3 regions of the Rhodoligotrophos appendicifer genome follow, and region 3 is predicted to be linked to each of the others. Evidence: predicted binding sites of a transcription regulator. Region 3 holds the regulator's gene; each other region holds the start of a gene.
The links. Region 3 encodes LexA, which represses DNA repair genes until DNA is damaged. Its sites were predicted from a motif close to TGTTCNNNNTGTGTTCNG; they were not measured.
Positions count from the first base shown of each region.

Region 1: the regulator LexA is predicted to act here: its motif matches at 3,449-3,466, upstream of recA (recombinase RecA).
Region 2: the regulator LexA is predicted to act here: its motif matches at 2,060-2,077, upstream of FKM97_RS03640 (helicase-related protein).

Region 1 is NZ_VHKL01000003.1:298,209-308,544, forward strand. It holds gene FKM97_RS08385 (threonine ammonia-lyase) at 162-1,154, opposite strand; gene FKM97_RS08390 (DUF2852 domain-containing protein) at 1,237-1,611, shown strand; gene recA (recombinase RecA) at 2,304-3,380, opposite strand; gene FKM97_RS08400 (NAD(P)/FAD-dependent oxidoreductase) at 3,760-5,067, opposite strand; gene FKM97_RS08405 (alpha,alpha-trehalose-phosphate synthase (UDP-forming)) at 5,363-6,796, shown strand; gene otsB (trehalose-phosphatase) at 6,832-7,620, opposite strand; gene FKM97_RS08415 (aldehyde dehydrogenase) at 7,828-9,336, shown strand; gene FKM97_RS08420 (response regulator) at 9,354-9,761, opposite strand; gene FKM97_RS08425 (hypothetical protein) at 9,968-10,336, shown strand, end outside.
Region 2 is NZ_VHKL01000001.1:759,138-769,473, reverse strand. It holds gene FKM97_RS03640 (helicase-related protein) at 1-1,874, opposite strand, end outside; gene FKM97_RS03635 (DUF3108 domain-containing protein) at 2,481-3,347, opposite strand; gene rpmB (50S ribosomal protein L28) at 3,594-3,929, shown strand; gene FKM97_RS03625 (queuosine precursor transporter) at 3,955-4,569, shown strand; gene FKM97_RS03620 (esterase-like activity of phytase family protein) at 4,572-5,609, opposite strand; gene cobT (cobaltochelatase subunit CobT) at 5,683-7,566, opposite strand; gene cobS (cobaltochelatase subunit CobS) at 7,590-8,579, opposite strand; gene FKM97_RS03605 (J domain-containing protein) at 8,721-9,347, opposite strand; gene FKM97_RS03600 (BolA family protein) at 9,470-9,751, shown strand; gene aroB (3-dehydroquinate synthase) at 9,781-10,336, opposite strand, start outside.
Region 3 is NZ_VHKL01000005.1:406,701-417,036, reverse strand. It holds gene trpC (indole-3-glycerol phosphate synthase TrpC) at 1-237, shown strand, start outside; gene moaC (cyclic pyranopterin monophosphate synthase MoaC) at 234-719, shown strand; gene FKM97_RS13805 (molybdopterin molybdotransferase MoeA) at 721-1,926, shown strand; gene FKM97_RS13800 (hypothetical protein) at 1,938-2,603, opposite strand; gene FKM97_RS13795 (DUF4212 domain-containing protein) at 2,767-3,024, shown strand; gene FKM97_RS13790 (sodium:solute symporter family protein) at 3,037-4,863, shown strand; gene FKM97_RS13785 (YggT family protein) at 4,935-5,288, shown strand; gene lexA (transcriptional repressor LexA) at 5,497-6,204, shown strand; gene FKM97_RS13775 (ComEC/Rec2 family competence protein) at 7,126-9,351, opposite strand; gene gltX (glutamate--tRNA ligase) at 9,491-10,336, shown strand, end outside.

The DNA.
Region 1 (10,336 bases), on a different contig from region 3:
CGAGCCTATGCGCCGGCCATTCTGCTGTGCACCGCGCCCCCATTCCTGAAGACCGACTCATGCCGCTGGTCGCGCCGCCGCCTCCTCCGTCGGCAGCGGTGACGCCCGTCGGCGTAGGGTCTGGCCCGGTGCGACCCCCTCTGGTCTGCCGGGCCTTGCGATCAGCCGTTGATCGCGGCGGCGAAACTGTCCCGGTCGACATTGCCTCCCGAGGCGACCACGACCACGGCCTGCCCGGGCTCCGCGTTGAGCTTTCCCGACAGCACCGCGGCCAGCGCGACGGCGCCGCCCGGCTCGATCACCAGCTTGAGCATGTCGAAGGCCACCCCCATGGCTGAGCGTACCTCGTCGTCATTGGCGACGAGGCCGCCGGCAAGCCTCAGCCTGTTGATGGCGAAGGTGAGTGCCCCTGGCTCCCGCGACATGAGGGCATCGCAGATCGAGCCGGTGGCCTGTGCATTCTGCTGCCGCGAGCCTGCCGTCAGCGAGCGCGCATGATCGTCGAAGCCCTCCGGCTCCGCACACCAGATCTTCGTGTGCGGCGAGCGGTGCTCCAGGGCCAGCGAGATGCCGGCCACGAGACCGCCGCCGCTGGCCGGGACCACCACATGGTCGATGCTGATCCCCTCCGCCTCGGCCTGATCGGCGATTTCGAGGCCCACCGTCCCCTGTCCGGAGATGATCTGCGGGTCGTCGAAAGGCGGAACGATCACGGCGTTGCGCTGTTCTGCGAGCGTTGCGGCGATGGCCACCCGGTCTTCCCTGGCCCGGTCGAAGGTCACGACCTCGGCGCCGTAGGAGGCTGTATTCCGGAGCTTTATCGGGGGGGAATCGGCCGGCATGACGATCACCGCCGGCAATCCGCAGAGCTGCGCCGCCGCAGCGACACCCTGTCCGTGATTGCCCGATGAGAACGCCACGATGCCCTTGGCCGTGCCGCCCTGGCTCAGCTGCGACACGCTGTTATAGGCGCCCCGGAACTTGAACGATCCGGTCCGTTGCAGAACCTCCGCCTTGACGAACAGCCTAAAGCCCAGCCGCTCGTCGAGTTTCGGCGAATTGAGCAGGGGTGTCCGGATCGCCTGCCCCTGAATGCGCACGGCCGCGCGCTGAATGTCGTCGAAGCTGGGGATTTCTGGACGTTCCGGATGCATCTTGCCCTCCAAACTCTCTGCCGCGGATCTTGAAGACCGCCCCCGATATCCCATATTTTAGGCCTAGCATGGAGGCCCTTAAATGACACTCACGAAGACGAGCGGACGCCGGTGGACCCCCTTGAGCATTGCCGCCCTTGTCTTGGGATTCATCGTCTGGTGGCCGTTGGGGATAGCCTTGGCCGCCTACATCCTATGGGGCGGCAACGTGGATGGCCAGCTGAGAAATGCCTGGGATGAGATCACCTGTCGTAAGCGCCCCTTCTATGGGTTCATGCCAGCCTCCCCCAGCTCCGGCAACCAGGCCTTCGACGACTACAGGCGCGCGACCCTGCACCGTCTTGAGGAAGAGCAGCAGGCCTTTGCCGCGCATGTGGAGCGACTTCGTGCGGCCCGCGATCAGGAGGAGTTCGACCGCTTCATGGCCGAACGCAGCCTGCAACGGACCTCGGAGTAAAGTCACAGAGGCTCGGGGCAATCCCTCGGGCTTCTGTTCAGGGGGCATGGCCCTCGGAGGCGCCCCCACGGGGCCTTGCCTCGGAGGCACTCCCTCGGCGGAACTGCCTCGGGAGCACGCCATCGGGGCCGGCCGACAGGGACACAACCCTCGAGGGAGATCGCCCTCGGGGGCATCGCCTCAGACGCGCCACCTCGGGACATTGCCTCGGAGGCACCGCCTCGGAGACTGCCGGAGGGGGCAGAGTGCTCATGGGCACAGGCTCGGAGGCACGGGCTCGGAGGCACAGCCTCAGAGGCACCGCCTCGGCGGAACCGCCCTCACGGGCTTTGCGGCTCGGCAAACTCTGCAGCGTCGGAACCATCAAACGCTTGGCGCCTTTCGCCCGCACGGCCAAACAAGCCTCTTTATCGCCGGCCAGACCGGGACACGCCTTGCGAGACACGCCTTGCGCGCCACGCCCTGAGCACCCCACCGCCGCACACCTTGCGGCGGCACAGCTCGAACGCGAAGCTTGAGCTCAAAGAAGCTTGAGCTCCAAGCGGCAGGGAACCGCGTGTATCCACCTGAGCGAGGCTCTCTCCCTCACCCGCCACCGGACAAATTCCCGCACCACGTCGCGCCGGGACCTGTCTGGAGCGACAGCCATCCGGAGCGACAGCGACCGGCCCACCGCGAGGGCAGGCCCCGGGTCATTCCGCGGCGAGCTCTTCAGTCTCCTCGCTGCCCAACAACAGGGAGGAGGCCACGAGCCCTGCATTGCTGCGAATGGCGCGCTCGATCGAGGCGGCGATATCGGGATTGGCCTTCAGGAAGCTTTTCGCGTTCTCGCGGCCCTGGCCGATGCGGTCGGAATTGTAAGAGAACCAGGATCCCGATTTCTCGACGATTCCCGCGGTCACGCCCAGATCCAGCAATTCCCCGTTCTTGGAGATGCCCTCTCCATACATGATGTCGAATTCGACCTGCTTGAAGGGAGGCGCAAGCTTGTTCTTGACGACCTTCACGCGCGTCTGGTTGCCGACGATGTTCTCCCGATCCTTGATCGCGCCGATGCGCCGGATGTCCAGCCGCACCGAAGCGTAGAATTTCAGGGCATTTCCCCCGGTCGTGGTTTCCGGATTGCCGAACATGATGCCGATCTTCATGCGAATCTGATTGATGAAGATGACCATGCAGTTGGATTTGGAGATGGAACCCGTGAGCTTCCGCAAAGCCTGGCTCATCAGCCGGGCCTGCGAGCCGGGAAGGCTGTCACCCATTTCGCCCTCGAGTTCGGCCTTTGGCGTCAGGGCCGCGACCGAATCGATCACGAGGACCTCCACGGCCCCCGACCGAACCAGCGTGTCGCAGATTTCGAGCGCCTGTTCTCCGGTATCGGGCTGCGAGATCAGCAACTCGTCGAGCTTGACGCCCAGCTTGCGCGCATAGATGGGGTCGAGCGCATGCTCGGCATCGATGAAGGCGCAGATGCCGCCGCGCTTTTGAGCTTCGGCGATGGTCTGCAGCGCAAGCGTTGTCTTTCCGGAGGATTCGGGACCGAAAATTTCGACCACGCGGCCCCTCGGCAGACCACCGATGCCCAGGGCGATGTCGAGCCCCAGCGATCCGGTCGAGACCACCTCGGTCTCCACGGCCTTGTCGCCCTGGCCGAGCTTCATGATCGAGCCCTTGCCGAAATGGCGCTCAATTTGCCCCAGGGCCGCTTCTAGTGCCTTCTGTTTGTCCATAGCCCCGTTCTCGATGACGCGCAGGTCCGGTTTTGACATGTTCTATCCCTTATTCCATATGGCTCCAAGCGGTGCAACGGGGGCTCATCACCAATTCGTTCTACATATGTACTTTTTTTGTTCCAAAGCAAGCGCTATCTGGGGCGCGGCTGCCTGTCCAGGAGGGATTTTCCGACGATTGTCGGCCTTTGCGGCAAGAGTTTTCAACAACAAGTGGGAAGGTTCCGGGTGCCAGCCTGAGGGGCATTGCAAGAAGCAGCCGCCGATTGGGGAGAGAGGAATGGCACCCGGTCCTGTTCTCCGCCTCGAAGGATGAGAGCGGATCACGTCGCCCACCCACCATGCCGAAACTTCACCCGCGCGTCAACCTGAAGTAGTTCTATTCCAAAAATGCATCTCTAGAGGGTTCCGCACCACCTCAGGGCAGGTTGAGGGCGTCCAGTCCGCGATACCAGGCTGAGGCCGCCGCGACATAGGCTCGTCTCAGCCCGTAGAAGGGAATTTCTCTCGTTTTGCTGAGGGGGATGGGAAGCGACGCCGCATCGCCATTGGCGGCGTATGTACCCGTGGCCCCGCCCAAGGCGGACGCCATGGCCACCCCCCTGCCATTATAGCCCATCACCCCGATGAGGCCGGGTTCGGGCTCGATCACATGCGGAAAATGGTTGACGGTGACGGCCACCCTCCCGGACCATCGGAACTCGAAGGGGACGGATCCCAATTGCGGAAAAAGGCTCCGGGTCGCTTTCTCCACATGGGCGAAATCTGCCGGCGAGACGGGATCGGCAAAGCGGCCCCTGCCCCCGACGACGAGCCGCCCCGCGGGATCTTTGCGACAATAGAGGAGGAGACGGCGCGTATCCGAAGTCCCCTGTCCGTCGGGAAGGATTGAGGATGCGACATTTCCTGACAAGGGCTTCGTCGCCACGATGAAGCTGGCGACGGGAATGACTGTCCGCTCCAGATGCGGCAGCAGGTCTCGCCCATAGCCATTGGTACACAGGATGATCTTGTCGGACACGACGCGACCCTGTGCGGTTTTGGTGAGCCAGCCTTGGCCCTGTCGCTCCACCGCGACCGCAGGGGACGACATGTAGATGTCCACACCTTCCGAGATCGCGGCACGCGCCAGTCCGCGGGCATAGCTCAGAGGATTGAGTACGCCCCCCCGCCGGTCCAGCAACGCCCCCTCATAGGCGCCCGTGCCGCTCAGGCGACGCGTTTCGGACGCATCGAGAAACTCGACTGGCTGCCCCCTCGCCTGCCACTGCTCCACCCGCGACTGAACGGTGGGAATCATCTTTCGCGAATGCACGGCCTGCAGCCAGCCGCGTCGGCTGGCGGCGCAGTCGATGCCGTAATCCTTGATGAGCTGAAACACGACATCTGCCGAGGCCGCCCCGAAGGCGATGATTTTCTCACCCTGACTGGGCCCGAAGGCTTTGAGGATGTCGTCCGGATCCCATTTGAATCCGGGAATGACTTGGCCGCCATTTCGGCCTGAGGCGCCCCAGCCCGGTTCACTGGCTTCGAGCAGGATCACCGTCGCGCCGGCCTTTGCCGCTGCGAGCGAAGCCGCCAAGCCGGTGAACCCCCCGCCGATCACGCAGATATTGGCGCGTTTCTCGCCCGCCAAGGAGGGCAGTTCGAGAGCCGGTGCCGCAGTGGCAGCCCACAGCGAGGGGGGAAGCCGTGCGGGGTCGGCCATCGCTGAAATCATCGTCATGTCCGTGATCACTCCCGTCGCCTTTGCTGACTCATAAGGGCTGACGGCTCCACGGGAAAGCCCGTCTCGTGGCGAATCGCGAGGGATCGCATGATCTGCAGGATCACTCCGAACCGCCACCGTCCCACCTTTTGTGCAGCCGCCCCGTGCGCTGCAACATTGCTCAACGCTGCAGTGCAAAAATTAGGAAATATTTTGTAATAAAGCACGCTTTTAGGCGGAACGGAGGTAGCGTCCTCGGAGTTATCGTGTCAGCCTAGAATTCCTGGGCGGTTCGTCAACATGGGAATAGCCAATGCCGCGGCTGATAGTGGTTTCCAATCGAGTTGCGAGCTTTGGGAAGGACAAAGCCGACACGGGAGGCCTAGCGACGGCTCTGAAGGCTGCTCTCGGCGACCATGGCGGGATCTGGTTCGGATGGAGCGGAGAGGTCGTCGATCATACGCCGGGGCCGCCGCAGATTGAAGAACATGGTCAGATCACTCGTGCCACCATTGATATCAAGAAGCATGATTTTACCGGTTTTTATGCGGGCTTTGCCAACAGCGCCCTCTGGCCCCTGCTGCATTATCGCACCGATTTAGTTCAGTACTCATCCAATGACTACAGCGCCTATCAGCGTGTGAACGGACATTTTGCCGAGGAGCTTCTTGGTCTGCTGCGCCCGGATGATGTGATCTGGGTCCATGACTATCATCTCTTCCCGCTTGCCAAGCGCTTGCGTGAGCTGGGCGCTCACCACCGGATTGGGTTCTTCCTGCATACCCCCTTCCCGCCCTGGCAGGTGATGTCCACGCTTCCCGTGCACCAGGAATTGGCCGAGTCCCTTCAGGCCTACGATCTTATCGGAACGCAGACCGAGGACGACGCGACGTCCATGCGTGAGTTTCTCAGCAAGGAGCTCAATGTCAGCTTCTCGGGCGATGAATGTCAGAATTCGCCGTCGCGCCTTCGCGTCAGGGCCTTCCCGATCAGCGTAGATGTTGAGGCGATTTCAACCCAAGCGGCCCGCACGGTCCGCTCTGTGCAGTCCCAGGGCATTCTCAAGAGCCTCCAGGATCGCGCCTTGGTCATCGGGGTTGACCGCTTGGACTACACAAAGGGCCTGTTGCAGCGAATCGAAGCTGTGCATCGGTTCTTGGAGCTGTGGCCGGAACGGCTGCGCGAAGTCTCGTTTCTCCAGATTGCCCCTCCCTCCAGGGATCAGGTGCCGGAGTATCGTCGGCTGCGCAGCGCCGTGGAGGAAGCGGTTGGCCGCCTCAACGGACAATATGCTGAATTCGATAGCGTTCCTGTGAAATATCTGTGCAGGTCATTTGCCCAGTCGACACTCTTTGGCTTCTACCGGGCGGCCAGCGTGGGCTTGGTTACCCCTCTTCGCGATGGCATGAATCTCGTCGCAAAGGAATATGTGGCCTGCCAGAACTCCCAGGATCCGGGCGTTTTGGTTCTCTCCTCCTTCGCGGGTGCCGCAAAGGAGCTGGACGCCGCATTGATCGTCAACCCTCACGATGCCGAGGGCGTGGCCCACGCGATTCGCAAAGCCTTGGACATGAAGCTCGAGGAGAGGATCGACCGCCATTCTGCCTTGATGGCCAAGTTGCGCAGCAATGACCTCGAGAATTGGCGCACGAATTACATGCGCGCCCTGCTCACAAAGACCCATGAGGCCGTCGTGCGTCGTTTGACACCGAACAAGCGTGATCTGCTCGCCGTGGCTCCTGGATAGGGCTTTTGGCCCTGATCACGTTAGCTTTAGGTTGATCACGTCAAGGACGTCTCAGCGGCGAGCACTTGCAGCCATTTCCGGAAATCCTGAACCGTGTCGAGGCGCTCATGCGCCAATGTCCGTGACGGTTGTCCGATGCGAATGGCCGACCCCCCAAAGCTGCGGGCCAAGGCGAATGCATCCTCGTCGGTGATGTCGTCTCCCGCCATAAGCGGCCGCCTGCCGGAAAAGGGAGGCTCTTCCATGAAGGCCGCGATGGCGCTGCCTTTATTGGCCCCATGGGGCTTCACCTCGACCACCATTTTTCCTGGTTGAAGCCCCAGCGTCTTCGAATAGGGAGCAACCGCTTTCTTGGTGACGTCCAGGACCTCCTGGGCGAGATGCGGAGCCTGCCGGTAATGCATGCCGAGCGCTTTGCCTTTGTCCTCCAGCAGCAGGTCGGGATGGCTCTGTGTGAAGCTGTGAAGGTGATCCCGCACGGCGCTCAGCGCCTCGAGATCGACCTGCAGCTCCTCCACGGCGCCACTGACCTGTCGCCGCTCCAGCCCATGCAGGCCGGCGGCAGGAAATTCATGCAGCGGAAGCAGTCGGTCGATGTCGGAAAGCGCGCGACCACTGACGATGGCGACGGCCCCATCGAAGACGGCCACGAGTTCCTTAAGCAAGGCGCTGAGTCTGGGGTCGGGAAGAACCTCGTCCGGGGTGGGAGCCAATTCGAACAGGGTGCCATCCAGATCGAGGAAGAGGGCCCAGTTCTTGTCGCCCTGGATCCCTCTCATGCGCCCGTCGATCCGTCTTGGGCCTGCCGTGGCGACAACTGTCATCTTCACCCTCCGAACTTTACGATCGTTTCGACAACCTCCGAAGTCGCGGAATCGATCCCGCGCCCTGCCATGCAGGGCAGCCTGCTAGACAGAAACACCTCTGAGGGGCAAAGATCAACACACGCAGAACCGATGCAGGGCCGCTTCTGGGCCGCGAGATCGTTCCGCCCTCTTGAGGCTTCGGGTAATGGGGACAGAGCTGTGAAAATGGACCAGATAAGTACAATGGACCGCAAGGCTTGGGCCGACCAGGCTGCCCAGGTCAAATTCGAGGGGAGACACTTCATCAATGGGGAGTTCGTCTCGGCCAGTGCGGGCGGCAAGTTTGAAAAGGTGAACCCGGCCAACGGCACCACCGTGGCGGAGGTCGCCCGCGGAGATGCCATGGACGTCGATCTGGCTGTCGCAGCAGCGCGACGGGCATTCAAGAGCGGGGTCTGGTCCCGCATGGCGCCGCGCAGTCGCATGGAGATCCTCTATCGCTATGCCCAGCTCATTCGCGAGAACGCGTTGGAATTTGCGCTTCTGGACACCCTCGACATGGGCAAGCCCGTGTCCGACATGATCAATTCGGATGTTCCGGGCTCGGCCAGCACCTTTCAGTATTTCGCCGAGACGATCGATAAGATCGACGGCCAGGTGACGAACACGGCAGCCAGCGAACTGCAATACATCTTGCGCCAGCCTCTGGGTGTGGTGGGCTGCGTCACGCCCTGGAACTATCCTTTGATGATGGCCGCCTGGAAGGTGGCCCCCGCCCTCGCCGCAGGCAACACGGTCGTGCTCAAGCCGGCGGAACAGTCGCCTCATAGTGCAAGCTTGATGGCGCGGCTTTTCATGGAAGCGGGCGGTCCGGCCGGTGTTTTCAACGTCATTCAAGGCTTGGGCCACGAAGCGGGTCAAGCCCTGGCCCTGCACATGGACGTCGACAAGATCGCCTTCACTGGCTCCGTCGAGGTTGGAAAGCTCATGCTCGTCTATGCCGGCCAGTCGAACATGAAGCGCGTGACCACCGAATGTGGAGGGAAAACGCCGCAGATCATCATGGGCGATGTGCCGGATCTGGACACGGCCGTAACCTACGCGATCAATGGCATCTTCGGAAACCAGGGCGAGGTCTGCAATGCAGGATCTCGTCTGCTCGTCGACGAGAAGCTTCACGACGACTTCGTTCATCGCTTCCTGGAGAAGAGCAAAACCGCGTTTACCCCCGGCGATCCGCTGGATCCGTCCACGACCATGGGCCCGCTGGTCACCAGGGAACAGCAGAAGCGGGTGCTGGGCTACATCGATGACGGGGTGAAGGAGGGGGCCAATCTGGCTCTTGGAGGCGATGTTCCGGAGACGCTGAGAGAGGGCGCCTACGTGTCACCGACGCTGTTCACGGGGGTGAACAATCAGATGAAAATCGCTCGGGAGGAAATCTTCGGCCCGGTCGCCGCGGTCCTGCCGATCAAGGACATTCAGCAGGCCGTCGAGATCGCCAATGACAGCATCTACGGCCTCGCCGCCAGCATCTGGACCAGCGACCTGTCAACGGCCCACAAAGCAGCGCGCGACATTGATGCAGGCGTCGTGTGGGTGAACTGTTTCGATCACGGTGACATGACCCAGCCTTGGGGCGGGTTCAAGCAATCCGGGAACGGTCGCGACAAGTGTTTCGAGACAATGATGCACCATACCCAGACCAAGTCGGTCTGGATCCACCTGGGATAAAGAAGACCGTCAGAAGATCAGTTCGGCGGCGTTTCCAGACCGGCGCCGCCGCGAACCTCTCGCAGAACCCGTTCCACATCCTCCAGCTGGAACGGCTTCTGCAGGGTCGGCACGCTGGCATACACGCCTTCGAGCAATGTGGACCCGTAACCCGTTGCAAAGACGAAAGGTGTCCCCTTCTCGAGGAGCTTGTCGGCCAGCGGATAAGTCCACTCTCCACTCAGATTGAGGTCGAGAATGGCGAAATCATAGGTGTCGCTGTCCAGCTTCTGCCGCGCCTGATCCATTCGGCCCGCAACGGAAACTGCGCCACATCCACAATCGATAAGCATGTCTTCGATGAGCATGGCTACCATGGCCTCATCCTCAACCACCAACACGCGCAACTTTTCGGCTCCTTCGGCGAGTTTCCGTCGATGTAGCACGCCTGTTCTCCATCTCAAACATTTCTGGAAATGAACAGAGCCCCGCCAAGTAAAACTTTCCGCTAGGGATGACAAGCCCGTCGGATCTGTCTTGCATCGCCGGATTTATGATCTCATGCTGATGTGATTGCAGCAGCGGCTTGGCGAGGGAACGGACGGCTGGAGCCTACGTTCGCCTCAGATGGGCTTTAACAGCGGAGGATCTTATGCTCGCTCTCCAAATCACCGCGGCGCTGCTCGCAACAATCATAGGAACGGCTGCCGTTCACGGTCAGACCTCCTCCGGTGCCGGAAGCGCTGGCGGAGCGGGCGGCGCGAGCGGCACAGCGGGGTCCAGCGGCGCGCCGGCGGCGACCCAAGGCGCCCCGGCGACGTCGCCGAGCGCCCCGGCAAACGCGCCATATCAGGGCCAGTCTGGCGTCACCAGCCCCAACAGCAATGCCATCACGCGGGGTGGAAACAATACATTGCCCGCGTCGGGCAGTGGCAATCAGGGCAGCAGCGGTGCCATAGGCCAACAGCCGTCAGGCACATCAGCGGCGACCGTCCCCCAGACAAACCGCGCCTCTGATGTC
Region 2 (10,336 bases), on a different contig from region 3:
GCAAGCCCCTCCAGATCCTGAGCCGATTCCAGCTGCACCAGCGGCTTCAAGACCTCGCCGATGCGATATTCCACGAACTGCTCCAGCCGCTTCTGCACGGCTTCCCGATCGGCACCGGAGAGCTGCTCGTCGGCGATCAGTTCGACCTGAGGCTTCAGAACGCTGCGACCGGCGACGAGGCGGGCAATGCGGGTATCGCGCCAGCGGATCGAGCCCTCCCGTCCCAGAGCAAAGACTTCGACCCTGTCTTCCACGAGCTGCTTCGCACGGTCTGCAATCTCCGCGGCTACGGCCTGCATGGAAGCAGCCCGCAACGTCCGTCCTTCAGAGGCATCGCTGCTCGTATCCGGAATGAAATGAAAACCCTTGATCTGTCCGACGAAGACACCCTCGACGAGGATCTCGCCGCCCGTGTCGACCGAAGAGGCCAGTCGATCCTTCTCCCTCAACCGCTTCATCAGAACGCTGGTGCGGCGGTCGATGAACCGCTGTGAGAGACGTTCGTGGAGAGCATCCGAGAGCCGGTCCTCGGTGGCCCGAGCCTTTTCCCGCCAGCCATCGGCATCTTCCAGCCAATCGCTGCGATTGGCGATGAAGGTCCAGGTGCGCACATGCGCGATCCGGGTCGCGAGAGTGTCGATGTCGCCCTCGACATTGTCGGCCTGCTTCAGCTGCCCCTCGAACCAGTCCGCAGGGATCTTGCCTTCGGCGGAGGTCAGGAAGCCGTAGACCCGACCCACCAGATTTGCATGTTCGTTGCCGGTGATGTTGCGATAGTCCGGGATCTGGCAGACTTCCCAGAGCTTCGTGACCGCCTCCCTCCCCTTTGCCGCGTTCCTGACATCGGGGTCGTTGGCCAGCTGTTCCAGGGCCAGCTGGTCGGCACCCGACTGCGCCCGCATCAGCCCTGCGATGGAGGGTGCCTCAGCAAGGCTTCGCATCAGGGACTCCACAGTGGAGAAATCAAGCTCACGATTGCGCCACTGGATGTATTTGATCGACTCGAAATTGTGATTCTCGATGCGATCGATGATCTCCCGGGAGAAGGGATCCACCTCTCCTGTGACGCCAAAGGTCCCATCATTCATGTGCCGCCCCGCGCGGCCAGCGATCTGGGCAAGCTCCGCCGGCGTCAGGTCACGGAAGTTGAACCCGTCAAACTTCCTCGCTTGAGCGAAGGCGATGTGGTCCACATCCATATTGAGGCCCATGCCGATCGCATCGGTGGCCACGAGAAAGTCGACGTCACCGGATTCGTAGAGGGCGACCTGCGCATTGCGGGTTCGAGGCGACAGCGCACCGAGAACGACGGCGGCGCCACCCCGCTGCCGACGGATCAGTTCGGCGATGCTGTAGACCTGATCTGCCGAGAACGCGACCACAGCGCTGCGTGGCGGCAGGCGCGTAATTTTTTTGCTGCCGGAGAAGCTCAACTTAGAGAAGCGCGGTCGGGTGATGTAATTCGTGCCCGGCAGGAGGCGCTCGATCATCGGCCGCATCGTGCTGGAGCCGAGGAGCATCGTCTCCTGGCTGCCGCGGCGATGCAGGATCCGATCCGTGAAGATGTGGCCGCGGTCGAGGTCCGCGGCAAGCTGCACCTCGTCGATCGCCAGGAAGTCAACCTGAAGCTCGGGCGGCATGGCCTCCACCGTGCACACCCAGAAGCGAGGGGAGCTGGGGACGATCTTCTCCTCCCCGGTCACCAGCGCAACGGCCTGTTCTCCGACCTTGGCGCGAACCTTGTCATAAACTTCGCGGGCCAGGAGCCGGAGGGGCAGGCCGATCATGCCGGTCTCGTAGCCCAGCATGCGCTCAACGGCGAGATGGGTCTTGCCTGTATTCGTGGGACCGAGAACCGCGGTGATGGTTTTCATTTCAGATGCTTTGCTTCAGCCTTGGAAGGATCTTGAGTGAGCGTATGCACGGGCAGATAAGGTCAAGAGAGCCTGAAGGGCAAGCAGCCTCTGCGGAAAAGCGGTCCACATTGCAGCGGCCGTGCGCCATGGAGCGGGAGAGAAGAGGCCGCTGCGGGCACGATCGGGCTTCCAATCTTCATCTTTGGAACGCGGTGAGAACAAAACTCGTCCGAATCGGTGACTCCATCGATCTTCCTCATTTGTTCACTTGAAGATTCATGAGATTTCCGCCGATTCAGCTGATCTGGATAGTCTAGTCACTGGATGGGAGCAGCCATGATTCATGTCGATTCCGGAACCCCAAGGTTAACAGAGAGTCAATAGGCTTAATTCTTCGTTTCAACACAAGAGGGCTGCTTCCACAGCGGTTTTAATAAACCGAAACAAACCAGAACAGAGGGTGCCCGAATCGGCGATTCTTCGGTATTCAGGATCTGTTCTTTACCAGATATCGGCAAATCAGGATCTCCGCCCGCTAGATGTGCCATGCCGCAAGGGAACGGCGCGGCACGCACCGCCGCTGACGCTCCTTCACTTTAACGAATTTGCCTCACAATGGGACACTCACCGACTGACCAAAGATTGGCTGTTCAGGGGCCGGCCATCGATGCTCGCCGTCCGGGCGATGATCTTCACGTCGGTGTCCTTGATTTTTCCCCTGGCGGCGACGGGAAGCAAAATGTCGCGGCCCAGAGCAGGGACCGGCACTTCGGCAAACCAGATGGTGTAGGTCGGCGGATTGGCCGAGTATCGCTTCATCTTCTTCTTGGACAGCCCTGCAACCGGAAGATACTGGACCTCACATTTGTGAACTGGCCCTCGATAGACGCCGCCGTCATCCCCCTCGAAGGTCGTCTTGCCGAGATGGGAAAAAGCGAGGTCGAACACTTCCCTGCCATTATAAACCCTGTGGCTGCCTGAGCAGGGCGAGTCCGACGCCGTCAGCGTCGCGCTCAGGACCGCGCTGAGGGGATCTGCGAGTGCGGGCGTCACCACATCGTCCAGGTCCTGGGCACGATCTTCATCGATCTTGAAGCTCCGATCGACATCGATCCTCGCATCGCTCCAGGAGAGCTTTGCGCTCCCGAGTTCCTTGCCCGATTTTTCATTGTAGATGAAATGGGCCGGGCGGGCGGTGGCGTCGGCCAAGGCTCCCTGTGCCGACATGGTCATCTGTTCATCCACGAAGAAGCCGATCACGCCGGTGGTCCCGGCGGTCGCTTCAGCGGTGTAGCGCGTGGGAGACAATTGGAAGTCGATGCCGATATCGTAGACGGTGGTATTCCGGGAGATCACGTCAAAGCGCAGGGAAATCTTTTCCGAGGGCTCAGCTGTGGCGATCGACACGAATGGCAGCATACCCAAGAACAGGCCGCCGATGGCGATGCTGAAAGCGCGTCCGGTCTGTGCGGTGGGGCGGTCTAACTTCATCGTCCATCCATCACTGTCATTCTGCTCAAGCGCATGTGCTAACCAGGGAGCGGAAGGTCAAGACACACCCCTGTCTTTCACATTCTCATTTCAGCCCATGAATGCGGGCTGAATATGGCTGCCGACTTGACTTGGCCCGGGATCGCGCCTTATAGCATCGCATCCTTATGGCAGGCGCCTTGGGCGCCATGAGCTCGTTTGTCCTCTGGGACCGGCTCTTCATTGCAGAACAACCGGAGCAGAGTAATGTCCCGCCGTTGCGAACTAACCGGGAAAGGCGTGCAGAGTGGCAACAATGTCAGTCACGCCAACAATAAGAGCCGTCGCCGGTTCCTCCCGAATCTGTGCAGCGTTCATCTGATGAGCGAGCAGCTGAACCAGTCCTACCGCTTCCGGGTCAGCGCGAGCGCCTTGAAGGCGGTCGAACACCGTGGCGGACTGGATGCATTCCTGCTGAAGGCTCGCGACCTCGAGCTGTCGCTGCATGCACGCCGGCTGAAGCGTCAGATCAAGAAAAAGACTGACTCTGCGGCTGCGGCCACTGCAGCTGCGACGCCAGAGACTGCTGCCCCAGCATCCTGACGGCAGACCTCGGGAGGCAGGAGCGATGGCCGCTTTACGGCAATCCGCGACCCAGCTGATTGTTCCGGTGGCGGCCATGGTCGCCGTCGTCGCCGCCTCCAATGTTCTGGTCCAATACCCGTTCACGCCTTTCGGGCTGGGCGAGCTTCTGACCTGGGGCGCGTTCACCTATCCGCTGAGCTTTTTCGTCACTGAACTGACGAACCGCCGCTTCGGCCCAGAGCGCGCGCGGCATGTGGTCTATGTCGGCTTCGGCCTTGCCGTGCTGCTGTCGATCCTTCTGGCGACGCCGCGGATCGCCCTGGCGTCGGGCACGGCGTTTCTCTGTGCGCAATTGCTGGACGTTCTGGTGTTCAACCGGCTCCGGCGCGAGGCCTGGTGGAAGCCACCGCTGGTTTCATCGGTGATGGGCTCGTTGCTCGATACCGTGATCTTCTTTTCACTTGCGTTCGCAGCGACCGGCCTGCCCCTGGCGGTTTATGGCATCGGCTCCGCAAGCCTTGAACTCCCCATATGGGTCGGATGGGCATTCGGCGACCTGTTGGTGAAGCTGCTCGTCGCCGTCATCCTGCTCGTCCCCTTCGCGGCGCTGCGGCGGTTGATTCCTCCGCTCGAAGCCGTCCGCACCGGCAACGCCTAGCCTCAATCTTTGAGAGCAAACTGCAGAAGAAGCGTTCGCTGCAGGAATCCATTGTAGTTGTCATCCGACATAACGAGAAGGCGCTGCTCGCCATCGGCTGATCGATAGGTGGCGAGTGCCTCCATATTGTCGATGCTGGTGCGGGGCCACTCCGCCTTCATCAGAATCTCGCCCTTGATCGTCTTTCCCTCTGCGATATCAGACGAGGAGAAGCGCCGGATGGCCATCCGGAGGCGTCGCTCGGTGGCCGAAAAATCCCGCTCGACCGTGACCAGATCCTGGTTCGGCAGCACGGCCACGTCGGTGATCTTGAAAGTCTCGAGCCTCTCGACCGCAAAGGCGACAGACTTCCGCTTGTCCAACAGCCAGGCTCTAATATTGCCGGCCTTGTCGAGATTGGCCTCACTGATGGCGACCAGCTTGTCGGCCATTTTTCCCGAGGGGAAGCGGGCCATCGCCTCCAGCTGGGCATTGCCCGGACCGTTCTTCATCATCTTCGGGATCGTCACATCGACCGGCTGCGGTCGAGCGGCAAAGCCTTCGGCGCCGATGTCGTAGCGATCGATACGCACCTTGCTTTCAAAACCAACTGCGACGGGCCCATCAATGCCCTTGTCGGACAAGGGGGTCATCGCTTCGGTATCACGTTCATATTTACGTTGATAGGGGTTGCCATCCTTGTCCAAAATGGCGGCCATTTCGCCATTCTCAACGCCGGCGAGCTTGCCTCCAGCATCATATTTCAGGCCGAGCTTCAGCCACCAACCCTGGTCGCTGGTGGACAGGAGCCGGTCGCCGTCGCTTGAGACGGCCAGACTTGAAAAGCCGCCAAAGCGGGGATCAGTGCTGCTGATCTGCAGACCGCCACGCCATTCCAGCTTGCCGAAACGAGTCTCCTCGGGGGCACCCACCACGAAATCGATGGGCCTGAAACTGAGGGCAATAGGACCTGGGGCAGTTTCCTGCCCGGAGGCCCAATGTGCGTTCAGAGAGACCAGAAGAAGTCCGACGAGCAGAAACGACCCGAGCAGGCGGCGCATAGGACCCCAACAGGCTGAGAAGACGAGGCGGTACAACCTCAGTTTAGCGGAACCGAAAACGGCGACGACGACATCACGCGACTTTTTTCCTGCGTGGCCGCATCGAACGCCCCTGGGGTAAGGGAGCGTCGTCATCGAACAGCTCGGCCAACTTGTCCGTCATGGCTCCTCCGAGCTCCTCGGCATCGACGATGGTCACAGCCCGGCGATAGTAGCGGGTGACGTCATGGCCGATGCCGATGGCGATCAGCTCCACCGGCGAACGCGTCTCGATGTCGTTGATGACCTGCCGGAGGTGCCGCTCCAGGTAGTTGCCCGGATTGACCGACAAGGTGGAATCATCGACCGGAGCGCCGTCTGAGATCACCATCAGGATGCGTCGCTGCTCCCGTCGGCCGAGCAAGCGGTTATGCGCCCAGATCAGCGCTTCGCCGTCGATGTTCTCCTTCAGCAGCCCTTCGCGCATCATCAGGCCGAGGTTACGGCGGGCGCGACGCCAGGGCATGTCGGCCGATTTGTAGATGATGTGTCGGAGATCGTTCAGTCGCCCCGGCACTGCCGGCTTGCCCGAGGCGAGCCACCGCTCGCGGGCCTGACCGCCCTTCCAGGCCCGGGTGGTGAAGCCCAGGATCTCGACCTTCACGCCGCACCGCTCCAACGTGCGCGCCAATATATCCGCGCAGGTCGCCGCCACCGTGATCGGGCGGCCGCGCATGGACCCGGAATTGTCCAACAGCAGCGTCACCACCGTGTCACGGAAATTCGTGTCCTGCTCCATCTTGAACGACAAGGGGTGCATGGGATCGGTCATCACGCGCGACAGGCGCGCAGCGTCCAGAATGCCTTCCTCCAAGTCAAAGTCCCAGGAGCGGTTCTGCTTGGCGAGGAGACGACGCTGCAGTCGATTCGCCAAGCGTGCGACCACGCCCTGGAGGTGCGCCAGCTGCTTGTCCAGATAGTTGCGCAGCCTTTGGAGCTCGTCGGCGTCGCACAGGTCTTCCGCTGCTATTTCCTCGTCGAAAGCCGGAGTGAAGACTTTGTAGAAGTCCTCGTTGTTCGCGCTGGAGAAGGGGAGTTGAGGACGCCAAGGCTCGCTGCCGTCGGGAGCTTCTTCGGATTCACCGTCTTCCGGGACCTCCTCGACATCCGCGTCGGTCGTCTGCTGATCACTGCTCTCAAGCTCGCCCTGGGCGTCCTGGACATCGTCACTCTGGGAGTCCTCCGACTCCTCGCCGTCACTCTCCTGGCCCTGGTCAGGCTCGCTGCCTTCGGCCGTCTCTCCATCCTCGGAATTTTCCTCGCCCTCATCCGGATCCTGCCCGAGCTCGTCGGCCATATCGAGTGAAGCGATGATATCTCGGGTCAGGCGCGCGAAGGCCGTCTGATCGGTCAGCGCATTGGTGAGGCCATCAAGGCGCGCACCCGCCTTCTCCTCGATCCAGGGGCGCCAGAGATCGACCAGCAGACGCGCATTGTCGGGCGGTTCGGCCCCTGTGAGCCTCTCCCGCACAAGGAGCCCCACGGCTTCGTCGAGGGGTGCTTCCTTGCGGTCGCGCACCTGGGAGACCGATCGTCTCTGGTACCGGTCATCCAGCATGGCGGTGAGGTTATCCGCCATGCCGCGCATGTCCCGCGCTCCGATCGCCTCGACGCGCGCCTGCTCCACGGCCTCGAACACGGCACGGGCATTGCGTCCTTCGGGACGATAGCGGCTGTGGACATCGTTGTTGTGGTTGGCGAGGCGCAAGGCAAATGAATCCGCAACGCCACGCGTCACCGCGACATTGGCCGGATCGAGGTCATGGTCGACTTGGGGAAGCCGAGCCCGCGTGCCCGAAAGACCCGGCGCCTCGCCACCGAAGGTGACCTGGAGTTCCGGCTCGTGGGCAATGGTTCGCATCGCCAGAGAGAGGGCGCGCTTAAACGGGGCGGAGGGTGCTTCCTTGTCCGTAGCCATGTCTTACCGGAAAACCTCCGATATCAAGAGAGTCCCACATGCGCGGTCGATTCCGGCAGCTCCTCGCCGAAGCATCGCTGGTAGAACTCAGCCACCAAGCCGCGCTCGAGCTCGTCGCATTTGTTCAAGAAGGTCACCCGGAAGGCAAAGCCCCGATCACGGAATATCTCGGTGTTCTCTGCCCAGGTGATCACCGTGCGCGGGCTCATGACGGTTGAGAGATCACCGTTCATGAAGGCTGAGCGGGTCATGTCGGCCAGGCGCACCATATCCGTCACAACTTTACGGCCCTGCGGATTGTCCAGGCTCTTGCATTTCGACAGCACGATCGAATTCTCCTGCTCCAGCGGCAGGTAGTTCAAGGTGGTGACGATGCTCCAGCGGTCCATCTGGCCCTGATTGATCTGCTGGGTGCCGTGGTAAAGTCCCGATGTATCGCCCAGACCGACGGTATTCGCCGTCGAGAACAGCCGGAACGAAGGATGCGGACGGATCACCCGGTTTTGGTCCAAAAGCGTGAGCTTGCCGGAGACTTCCAGCACGCGCTGAATGACGAACATGACGTCCGGACGGCCGGCATCATACTCGTCGAAGACAAGAGCGGTGTTGGTCTGCAGCGCCCAGGGCAGGATGCCCTCGCGGAACTCCGTCACCTGCTTGCCCTCGCGCAGAACGATGGCGTCCTTCCCGACAAGATCGATTCGGCTGATGTGGCTGTCGAGGTTGACGCGGACGCAAGGCCAGTTCAGCCGCGCCGCCACCTGCTCGATATGGGTGGATTTTCCCGTCCCATGGTAGCCCGTAATCATCACACGACGATTGTGCGCAAAGCCGGCGAGGATCGCGAGCGTGGTCTCGCGATTGAACAAGTAGTCCTCGTCCAGATCAGGCACATGCTCGCTGGTCTGTGAGAAGGCTGGCACTTCCAAGTCGCTGTCCAAGCCAAAGACCTGACGGACAGAAACCTTCATGTCTGGCGTGCCGGCCACTTCCCCATTTACCTGAGGGTTCATCGAAATCCTTCCTGAGCGTTCGATTGCGCCCAACCCGGTGTCTGGCGCGGCTGCGAGGGTTCAAGACCTAAGGTGGTACTCTCGGATGACGATGTGTAGTCCGGCCACGGTACCGCCCGCAAGCGTCAAACCGCCGCCGTCTCAGCAAAATCCTGCAGATTTGAGATAGTTGTAGGCATTAATCACCGCCCTAAGCTTGTCCTCGCCCTCCCGACTCCCGCCATTGGCGTCCGGATGATGGCGTTTCACCAACAATTTGAACTGCGCCTTGACCTCTTCGGCCGTGACATTCTCGTCCAATCCCATCACGTCGAGAGCCTTCCGCTCGGCGTTGCGGACCTGACGCGTCGGGCGCGAAGGATCCGCCGTGTAGGCGGCGCCGCTGCCGAACACCTCATGGGGATCATAGAATTCCTGATTATAGCGAAAGCCGCCGGCACGGCGGGCTCTCTGCTCGGCCTTCTGTGAAGACCAGGGGTTGGACCCGATCTTCCAAGTGGGCCGGTGGCCATGCAAGGCGTCACGCTGATAATCGATGAATTCGTTGTCGCGCATGCCTTTGAAATAATTATAGGAGGAATTGTATTCCCGCACATGGTCAAAGCAGAACTGATGGTACTCGCCATCCTTGCCGCGCCCCTTGGGGGCGGGATGGGTCGCGGGAGCTCCACAGTCAGGCCATTCGCAACGCGGCCCATTGGCCTGCGCGGTGCGGTCCTTGTTCGGCTTTACGCGAATGCGATCAAAATATTTCGAGTCGAGTTTCATGGTCCGGCGATTATGGGTATGTGGATTGAGCGCTGCAAGGCGACGATCAGCCCTCTGGACAAGCCTCTCATAGAACCCCTACATCCTCTACGATAGGTTTCTTCACGCAGGTGGGCATCGATATGACGGCAACCGGCCGAGTGGCAGCATCGATCAGAGAGAAACTGACGCGGGAGTTCGGTCCGAATCAGCTGGAAATCCTGGACGAATCGGATCTGCACGCTGGACATCAGGGCCATCGTCCGGGAGGCGAAACTCACTTTCGGGTTTCAATCGTCTCAGATGCCTTCGTCGGCAAGCGGCCGATCGAGCGGCATCGCATGGTCAATCGCGCTCTGTCCGAAGAGTTGCGAGACCGGGTACACGCTTTGGCGATTACCGCACGCGTCCCCGGGGAGGAATGAGGAAGCCGGCTCGGCCAGGCGTCGCAACCTCACCCTCTCGCTGATTGGCGCCCCGCCAATTCCTCCTCCAGAAAACGTCTCACATCGCCTTCATCGACGTCGCGGCTGACAAAAGCCTCACCGATGCCACGGACGAGGATGAAGGTGAGCTTTCCCGCGATCGCCTTCTTGTCCTGGCGCATGATCTCAACAAGCTCTCCTGCCCCCGGCAAATCACCAGGAATCGCAGAAACGTCGATCGGGAGGCCCGCCCTTCGCAGATGCGTTTCAACGCGAAGTGCCGTTCCTCCTGCACAGAGCCCCAGACGTTCCGAGAAGCGAAAGGCCTGGGCCGTGCCGATTGCCACCGCTTCACCATGGATCAACCGGTCGGAATAGCCCGTTGCCGCCTCCAGGGCGTGGCCAAAGGTGTGGCCCAGGTTCAGAAGGGCACGACGTCCCGTCTCAAACTCATCCTCCACCACGATTTCCGCTTTCGCCCGGCAGCATGTTGCAATGGCGTGGAGGCGATCGGCTCCATCCTGATTGACGATATTCTCCAGGTGCGCATCGAGCCAATCATAGAAGCCGCGATCGCCGAGCAGA
Region 3 (10,336 bases):
CTGAAAACCTTCGAGGTGCGGCTAGAGACCACCGAGCGGCTTGCACCGATGATCCCGAGGGACCGGATGATCGTAGGGGAGAGCGGGATTTTCACGACGGCCGATCTCGAGCGGCTGGCGCGCGCCCATGTCTTGAGCTTCCTGGTGGGCGAGAGCCTGATGCGGCAGGACGACGTCGCCGCGGCGACGCGGATGCTGCTCCAGGGCGCAAGCAGCGACAAGGAAGGCTCATCATGACAGAGTCCCGCGGCCTCACCCATCTCGACGACAAGGGCCGGGCGATGATGGTCGACGTCTCGGACAAGGCGGAGACGGCGCGCATGGCGCTGGCCGGCGGCAGCGTCTGGATGAAGCCGGAAACCCTGGCGATGATCCTCGCCGGAGACGCCGAAAAGGGCGACGTCATCGCCACCGCCCGCATCGCCGGGATCATGGCCGCCAAACGCACCCACGAGCTGATTCCCCTGTGCCATCCGCTCGGCATCACGAAGGCCGTTGTCGAGTTCGAGGTCGACCGCGACGCCTCGCGGATCGACGTCACCGCCCGGGTCAAGGTCAATGGCAAGACCGGGGTCGAGATGGAAGCGCTGACGGCGGTGAGCGTCGCCTGCCTCACCCTCTACGACATGTGCAAGGCGGTGGATCGCGGCATGCGCATCGGCGACATCCGCGTCATCGAGAAGCTCGGCGGGAAATCCGGACATTACCAAGAAGGCTGAGATGGCAAACCTCCTGCCCGTGAAAGACGCGTTGCGCCAGATCCTTGCGGACGTGGTGCCCGTGGGCGAGGAGATCGTCGCGCTGGATGACGCGTTGGGGCGGACGCTGGCCATGCCGGTCATCGCAGAGCGCGATCAGCCGCCGTTCCATGCCTCCGCCATGGATGGTTACGCCGTCCGCTTCGAAGACGTGGTGGGCAAGACGCCGATGCTCAAGCTGGTGGGCCTCTCCCGCGCGGGACACGGGTTTGCCGAGCGGCTGAAGCCGGGAGAGGCCGTGCGCATCTTCACCGGTGCTCCCGTGCCGGAGGGCGCAGATGCCGTGGTGGTCCAGGAAAACGTCACCGCCGATGGCGACAGGGTGCAAGTGAACGAAGCGGAATCGCGGCCGCGCCACATCCGGAAGAAGGGGTTGGACGTCGCCCGCGGCGACATGCTGATCGCGGCGGGGACTCTGCTGACGGCGCGGCATATCGGGCTCGCGGCTTCCGCCAACCAGGCGCATCTCGCGGTGCGGCGCAAGCCGGTGATCGCCATCCTGCCGACCGGGGACGAGTTGGTGGAGCCGGGCTCGCTGCCCCGCGACGACCAGATCCTGTCCTCGAACAATCATGCTCTCAGCAGCTTCGTACGCAGTTTTGGAGGGCTGGCCGTCGATCTGGGCATCGTCGGCGACACGCTTCCGGCACTGGAGGCTGCCATCGAGCGGGGCCTCGATGCCGATGTGCTGGTCACCATCGGCGGCGCCTCGGTGGGCGATCACGACCTGGTCCAGGAGGCGCTGGTCCGATCGGGCCTGAAGCTCGCCTTCTGGCGGCTGGCGATCCGGCCGGGGAAGCCGCTGATGTTCGGCCATCTGGAGGGAAAGCGGGTCCTGGGCCTGCCGGGCAACCCCGTCTCGGCCCTGGTCTGCGCCCGGGTGTTCCTGCATCCGCTGATGATGGCGCTGCTCGGTCGTACCGCCGGCGACGATGTCGAGACCGTGCCGCTGGCGGAGGGGCTCAAGGCCAATGACGAGCGGCAAGACTATATCCGGGCGAAGCTCGTGCGGGACGCCGGCGGACGGCTCTGCGCCCGGGCCATGGAGATCCAGGACAGCTCCATGCAGCGCAGCCTCGCCAATGCCGACTGCCTGATCATCCGGCCGCCCCATGCCCCCACCGCGGAGGCCGGCAGCGCGGTGGAGATCCTGCGGCTCGACTTCTGAGTCGTTGCCGCTTAGCCCTGCGGCTTCCGGTACCAATCGGCAAGGACGGCCGGCGCATCGGTCCGGTTGCGGAAATCCTCGCGGATCTCGTTCCAGGCGAAGCGCATCGAGCTCTCGACGATCTCACGGTCGTATTTCTTCAGATCTTCCGCGATGGGCGCCCATTCCACCAGGGCCTTGGGGCTGTGCGTGAAGGCGCTGGCGCCGGCGGCGATGTTCTCCCAATGGGTTTCCGCCAGGCGCTGCTCGAACGCCGCCGTCCATGCCCGAGGTGCATCCAGATCCTGTACGCTCTCGCTGTTGTCGGCGAGCCCTGACCGGTAGCAGGCACGGGCCATCGGATCGCGGGCCGGCGCCTCGCTCCGCGAGGGCGCCACATGGGCCACCGCATGGATGGTCAGGTCGGACAAGGACGCCGCGAAGATGTTCATGTTGGCGATCCGGATGGAGACGCTGAAGACCTCGTCTTCGAACATCTTCGGATAGCCCATCCCCATGCGCTCCTTCAGATAGCCATAGAGCTTCTTCTGGGTGACCAGAGCCGAGCGGGTGCTGGCGAAGTGAAAGAGGCGCTGAACCGTGTCGATGGGTGCCGTGTCGTGGCGCGACGAGAATCCGGCTGCGAGATCTATCACCCACCTGGCAGCGTCGATCAATTGGGCCGGGATTTGCTTCATGGCTCCAGATGAAACATCGAAAACAACAATGGAATGCTACGATAGGCTTATTTGCGCAATTGAAATCCGCTTGTAATCATTGTGCAGGTACCGATTCCACTTAGGAAGCGGGCCTCGAAATGCAGGGAACACATTTGCATTTGAGAGAGGGGAGGAACATTACATGTCCAGTACAGACACTGGTGCCATGGATCGCCACTGGATCAAGACCAGAAACTTGACCTATGTCGTCCTCGCGCTGTGGGCGCTTTTCGGAATCATCATTCCCTGGAACGCTGCGTCCCTAAATTCCTTTAGTTTTCTCGGATTTCCTCTGGGTTACTACATGAGCGTACAGGGATCGCTCATCGCCTTCGTCGCACTGATCTGGATCCAGAACTGGATGCAGGATCGCATCGATGACGAATTCGGAATCGAATAGGGGGGCGGACCAATGGCTAACAACAATGAGGAAGCAGTCCGCGACAAGCGGTTCATAGACAACCTTGGGTTGGTCTATACTCTTTATACAGTCGGGTTTCTGATTTTCTTCGCCTTCATGGCGGTCCTGGAAAGTCTCGGCGTCGGCGCCGAAGTCATCGGCGTCGGCTTCCTGCTGTTCACCATCGCCATCTATGCCATCATCGGCTGGCTGTCGCGCACTGCGGAAGTGGATGCCTATTACGTGGCCGGCCGGGAAGTCCCCGCACTCTATAACGGCATGGCCACAGCGGCGGACTGGATGTCCGGCGCCTCCTTCGTGGCCCTCGCGGGCGGGGTCTATTTCGGCGGCTATCCCTATCTTGGATATATCGTCGGATGGACGGGCGGCTATGTGCTCGTCAACTCCCTCATGGCACCCTATCTGCGCAAGTTCGGCTGCTACACCGTGCCGGACTTCGTCGGGACCCGCTATGGCGGCAATACCGCGCGCCTCTGCGCAGTAATCATCCTCGTGGTCGCGTCCTTCACCTATGTGACGGCACAGATCAACGCCACCGGGACGATCGCCGCACAGACGCTCGGCATCCCCTTCGAACTCGGCGTCTGGCTGGGCCTGCTCGGCATCTTCATCTGCTCCATGCTGGGCGGGATGCGCGGCGTGACCTGGACCCAGGTTGCGCAGTATATCGTGCTGATCATCGCCTATCTGGTGCCCATCATCTGGATGTCGAACCGCCAGGATTTCGGCATCATCCCGCATTTCAACTATGGCGGTGCCCTCGCCCGGATCACCGAGCTGGAGGCCCAGTACGGCCTGGCACCGGCGGCGCAACCCATCCCCGGCCTGTCGGTCCTGGTGAACCCGCAGAACAACCCAGCGGGCAATGGCTGGGCCATGGTCTCACTGGCGATCTGCATGATGGCGGGCACCGCTTCGCTGCCGCATATCCTCATGCGCTACTTCACAACGCCAACGGTCCGCTCAGCCCGCCGCTCGGTCGGCTGGTCGCTCCTGTTCATCTTCCTGCTCTATTTCTCGGCGCCGGCCCTGGCCACGCTGACGAAGCTGCAGCTTCTGGATCCCACCTTGGCAACCTCGGTCATCGGCAAAGCCTTCGCCGACGTCTCGAACCTCGAATGGGTGAAGCATTGGAGCTCCGTCGGCATGCTCGCGGTCGTCGACCAGAATGGCGACGGCATCGTGCAGCTGAACGAGTTCTTCATGCGGCCCGACATCGTCGTGCTCGCCACGCCTGAAATTGCCGGCCTTCCCTATGTGATCTCGGGCCTCGTGGCCGCGGGTGGCCTTGCGGCCGCCATGTCGACCGCGGACGGGCTGCTGCTCGCCATCGCCAACGCACTGTCGCATGATCTCTACTACAAGATCATCGATCCCAAGGCCGACACGCGCCGGCGCCTGATTGTTGCCCGCGTGCTGCTGCTCTTCATCGGAGCCGCGGCGGCGTTCATCGCTTCGCTCAAGCTCACCGGGATCCTGGGCGCCGTGGCCTGGGCCTTCGACTTCGCCTGCTCGGGACTGTTCTTCCCCCTTGTGCTCGGCATCTGGTGGAAGCGGGCGAATGCTCCAGGGGCGATCGCCGGCATGGTCGGCGGCTTCGTCGCCGGATCGCTCTATCTGTATCTGGTCTTCAACAAGATCATGACGCCCTGGCTCGGCATCGACGACGTCCGCTTCGGCATCGTCGGCATGGCCGTCAGCCTGGTCGCCATGGTCGCGGTCTCGCTGATGACGCGAGTGCCGTCCAAGGAGATCCAGGACATGGTCGACGAGGTCCGGATCCCCGGCGGCCGCACAATGCTTGCAGCCGGACACTAAACGGCTTTATGCAATGACATGGGGGGCGGGATCTGATCCCGCCCCCCGCTTGCATCTTGAGGCGGGGATCCTTGGAACACCTCATCACCATCCACCCGCTCTGGGTCATCGTGGTGGACTATGTCCTCGGTCTCGTCATGTGGACGCTGATCGGCCGGGCCGCCATGAACCTCTTCCTGCGGGAGGATTCCGAATTCTTCTTCATGCGGGTGTTCGTGCGGGCCACAAATCCCCTGCTGCGCGTCTTCCGCCCCATCACCCCCGCTTTCCTTGTGGACCCGCTGGTGCCGCTCTACGTGGCGTGGTTCTTCTTCATGATCCGCTTCTATCTGATGCCCTGGCTGCTGGGCTATTCGGTCATGGGCATGCTCTCCTTCCCGCTCGAGAGCGACATCGCCCAGTTCATCTACAAAGTCTTCAACTGAAGAGCCTCTGAGCCACGGCTGTGTTCCGCGGCGAAGCCGACCGAGCACTTGCCGTCCTGCGGGAGCTTGAGTGATCGGGCGTCCTTAATCCTGCTTTAACCTTGCTGAACATATATAGAACGCCTATAAAGGTTTCGTCTTTGTTCTCCCTTGAGTCGGGCCTCGAAAAGAGGCTTGCGGCTCCGGGCCAAAAGTAGGCCGATCCGATATGCTGACGCGCAAGCAACACGAGCTGCTGATGTTCATCCACGAGCGACTGAAGGAGGCCGGCGTGCCGCCATCGTTCGAGGAGATGAAAGAGGCGCTCGACCTGCGCTCCAAATCGGGCATTCACCGGCTGATCACCGCTCTCGAGGAGCGCGGATTCATTCGCAGACTGCCGCACCGGGCTCGGGCGCTCGAGGTCGTGCGCCTGCCCGAATCCTATAATGGCGGACTTGCGTCGGCGCCGCAGCGGCGATTCAATCCGAATATCATTGAAGGGTCCCTGGGCAAGATCCGCCCCATGGCCGCGGGCGACACTGGCAGGGCCGAGCCCGCGATCGTGCCGGTGATGGGACGCATCGCGGCCGGCGTGCCCATCGATGCCATCCAGGATCACACCCATAATATCAGCGTCCCGGCCGACATGCTCAGCCCCGGGGAGCATTTCGCCCTCGAGGTCAAAGGCGATTCCATGATCGAGGCCGGCATTCTCGATGGGGACACGGTGCTGATCCGACGCGCTGATCAGGCTAATAACGGTGAAATCGTCGTCGCGCTCGTCGACCGCGAGGAAGCCACCCTGAAGCGCCTCCGCCGTAAAGGCGATTCGATCGCGCTGGAAGCCGCCAACCCGGCCTATGAAACGCGCATCTTCGGTCCGGATCGCGTGAAGATCCAAGGCAAGCTCATCGGCCTCATCCGCCGGTATTGAGAAGCGGCTGGGGGGCTGAGAGGCGGCCAACGAAGCCTGCCGATGCTCCGCAACGCCTCTCCGCTGCGCTGCCGTTTTTTGGCGGCGGAGCCAACGGTGAATCGTCGACAGCGGCGCGTTCGCTGTGCCGGTGGTTCGTGATGCCGGGCCTTCGCGTGGCCGGTACGTTAGCGTGGCCGGTGCGCTGTGAAAGCCGGTGCGCTGTGAAAGCCGGTGCGCTGTCATTGCCGGTGCGCTGTCGTTCCCAGCGGTTCGCCTTGCCTGCGGTTGGCGTTTGCGTAGCCTTGCGGATTTGCGGATCGTCCGTCTTGAAGGACGCTTGACTGCGCCTCCAGCGTCCTGGCGGCCTCAGCGGCCTCAGCGCCCCGTCGTCACCACCGACCTGGTTCTCCAAGCCGGCGTCGATCATCCCTTCACGTCTCGGGCGCGGGATGGCCGGGTCGGGTTTCAGACAACTTGCCAGCAGTTTCAAAACGCTGCTCCCATCGTTGACCGGTTCGGTTCCCCTGGCTAAGCGATGCTGGTCGCGGGGCCTGAGCTTCGCTCGCCGCGGTCTCAAGGGTGTGGGCATGGACTTTCACGGCACTGGTCCCACGGCTTGGCGCCCGTAGGCGGGACTATCGGCCGCGCTCAATATCGACCTTTGCCACGCGCGCCGTGGGCCTGAGCAGAACTCGCCGCGGGCCTCGGTTGCTGCGGGTACGCCGTAGACGGCTCGGTCCACGAGGATTGGCGGTGCCGGGTGGGTCTTCAGCTGCTCTCGCCGTGGGCCTTCCGCGCGCGCCCTGGGCCTGAGCAGCACCCGCCGCGGGCCTTGGTGGCGACGGGCGCTCCCTTGGCCGCACGGTCCACGGGGCTCGGCCGCGCTGGTTTGAATCTTGGAGGGCTCGCCCCAGGGCTTACCGGCGCTTGGCGCGGGCGTTACCGGCGCTTGGCGCGCTGGGCCTCGATCACCCAGGGACGGTTGCCGCTTTCGCTTCGTACCGTTTTCACCCGAAGCCGGCCGTCGCCGTCCAAATCAAGCTGATGGGCACCGCTGCGCATCAGGGCTCGACGGTCGATCACGATCTTCGGCGTCGCACAGGGCCGGTCGACGGGGAAGTCGGTAATGAGGATGGCAGCCCGCCGGCATTCCTCGTCCAGGGCCGCGCGAGACTTGACGACGGATACGGGCAGGACTTCCTCCAGGGTGCCGACGCAGGCCTGGGCATCGCAGGCAAATCCCGATCGACGTGCCGCTGCAGCGGGAGAGGCCGCGTCGCCGTCGCGCGCCAGCCATTGTCGGGCCGCGAACGTCGCCTTGCGGGCGTCGCTGAGCACAAGGAGGCCTTCGGAATTGCGAAGGGCGACCACTTTGCCCTCCCCGTCGATCACCATGGCCGGGTGGGAAGGAAAGGCTGCGACAGCAAAACCGGCCACGGCGATCCCGATGCCCGTATAACGCAGCCCCGTGCGGCACAGCAGGAGCACCAGGGCTCCAGCGCTGATCATCATGATGGCCGACAGAGGCATGGCGGGGACGATGCCTTCCGCTCCCGGCAGGGAGGAGACCCATCGGGCGATGCCGATGAGCAGGTCGATTCCGATCCCTGCCGACCATAAGGGCCAGTCATGGAGACCAAAGGGCATCAAGACCAGGCTCAGCAGCAGCATCGGCATGATGAGGATGCCGATCACGGGCGTCGCCAGAAGATTGGCGAGCAAAGAGTATGAGGCCAGGCGCTGGAAGTGATAGGCGGCCACCGGTGCCGTCGCCAGGCCGGCGGTCAAGGTCGTCATGACGGCCGCACCGGTCGCTCTTTGGGCAAACCGCACGGAGGCGCCGACCGGCGTTTTTGGGCCCGAGCCCGTCTCGTCGCTCGAGCGGTTTTCATACAAGGCTGCGAACATGGCCACCAGGGCCATGACCGCCAGAAAGGACAGCTGAAAGCTCACCGAGAGGACCGCCTCGGGGGCGAGGATCAAAACCAGGATGGCGGCCAGGGCCACATTGCGCATGGAGATCGCAGGACGATCCAGCAAGATGGCGAAGAACATGATGGCGATCATCACGAAGGAGCGCTGGGTGGCGACATCGAAGCCGGAGATCAGGAAATAGCCCGAGGCGGTGACCAGGGCCGCCGTCGCCGCGATCTTCTTGACGGGAAGGCGGATCGTCAGCGCGGGCCACAGGGACAGGAGGGCGCGGACGAGCCAGAAGGTGGTGCCTGCGATCAGGCTCATATGCAGGCCGGAAATGGAGATCACATGGGACAGGCCGGAGATGCGGAAGGCTGTGGTCACGTCCTTCGGGATGCCACTGCGATCGCCGATCACCAGGGCCACGGCCATGCCGCCGCTGGGGCCGGGAAGAACCGTCCGGATCGCTGCGGCGATGCTGCCGCGAAGAGTCTCGATGGCGATGCGGAGGCGTTGGCCGAATAATGGGTCGTGCGGAATGGTCTGGATCTCGCCATAACCTATTCCCGTCGCCCCGACGCCCTCGAACCAGAGGCTGCGACCGTAATCGTACCCCCCGGGCACGGTCGGCCGCGGCAAGGGAAAGAGCTTCGCGGACAGGCTCACGCGATCGCCGGGACGGAGGGCTGCGCCATTGCGGCCGACAGCGATCCGGATGCGCGCCGGTGCCGGATTGGCCCTCAATCCCTCGATCTGGACGATGTCGAGAATGGCCATCCGCCGACGACCGGGCTCGCCCTCCACGAGCTTCACGTCTCCCGTCACCTGAACGGTGGCGGTCGGCCACAGCAATAAGGGCGTGTCCAAGGCCGCGCTGCGCATGAAGGCCATGGCGAAGCCGATGCCGAGGCAGGCGAGGAGGAAGGCCGGGGTCGCCACCCGATGCCAGATCAGGGAAACCGCGATGCAGCTCGCCGTGAGCAGGCCAGCGAGGCCTAAAACCAGAAGCCCGGGATCCTCATCCAGAGCGAAGAAGCCGGCAATGCCAAGGCCCAGAAAGACGGGGCACCAGAGAATTGTCCCGGCGCGCTCGCGGCGCAGCGCATCGGTCAGGATCCTCCCGTCCCAGGATGGCAAACGGCGGATGAATTCGGCGACGCGATCCCAGCGCCGCCCCTGCCGCCAGGGAGGCCAATGCCACCCGAAAGGACGGTGCCATCCTGAGGTCGATGAGGTCTCAGTCGACACGAAAGCCCCCGCGGCGTGCGATGAGTTGGCGCGCCCGTGCCGTGCCGCGTGAAATTTGGAAAGTCACCCGGCTCATGGTAAGGGCCCCTCCCAAACATGCTATTCTGCTTCCCCTGCTCCTGCACCGTCGGATCTTCACATGTCCACAAGCGTCATTACGCGTTTTGCCCCCTCGCCCACCGGCTACCTCCATATCGGGGGCGCACGCACCGCCCTGTTCAACTGGCTCTATGCCCGCCACACCGGCGGCAAGATGCTGCTGCGGATCGAGGACACGGATCGGGAACGGTCGACGGACCAGGCCATCTCGGCGATCTTCGCCGGCCTCGAATGGCTCGGCCTCGACTGGGACGAGGCGCCGGTGTTTCAGTCGAAGCGGGTCGACCGCCACCAGGAAGTCGCACACGAGATGATGCGCAGGGGCTGCGCCTATTTCTGCTATGCCAGCCAAGAGGAGCTGGCGGAGATGCGGGACAAGGCCCGCGCCGAGGGACGGGCGCCGCGCTATGATGGCCGGTGGCGCGATCGCGATGCCAGCGAGGCTCCCGCAGGCGTGAAACCCGTGATCCGCCTCAGGGCGCCGCTCTCAGGGGAGACGGTCATCGACGATCAGGTGCAGGGCCGCGTGGTCTTCCCGAATAGCGACATGGATGATCTGGTGCTGCTGCGGTCCGACGGCACACCCACCTATATGCTGTCGGTGGTGGTGGACGACCACGACATGGCGATCACCCATATCATCCGCGGTGACGATCACCTGACCAATGCCGCCCGGCAAAGCCATATCTACGCCGCCATGGGCTGGACGGTGCCGAGCTTCTCGCATATCCCGCTGATCCACGGACCCGATGGTGCGAAGCTCTCCAAGCGCCACGGGGCGCTGGGAGTCGAGGCCTATCGGGACATGGGATATCTGCCGGAGGCCATGCGCAACTATCTCGTGCGGCTCGGGTGGAGCCACGGCGATGACGAGATCTTTTCCACA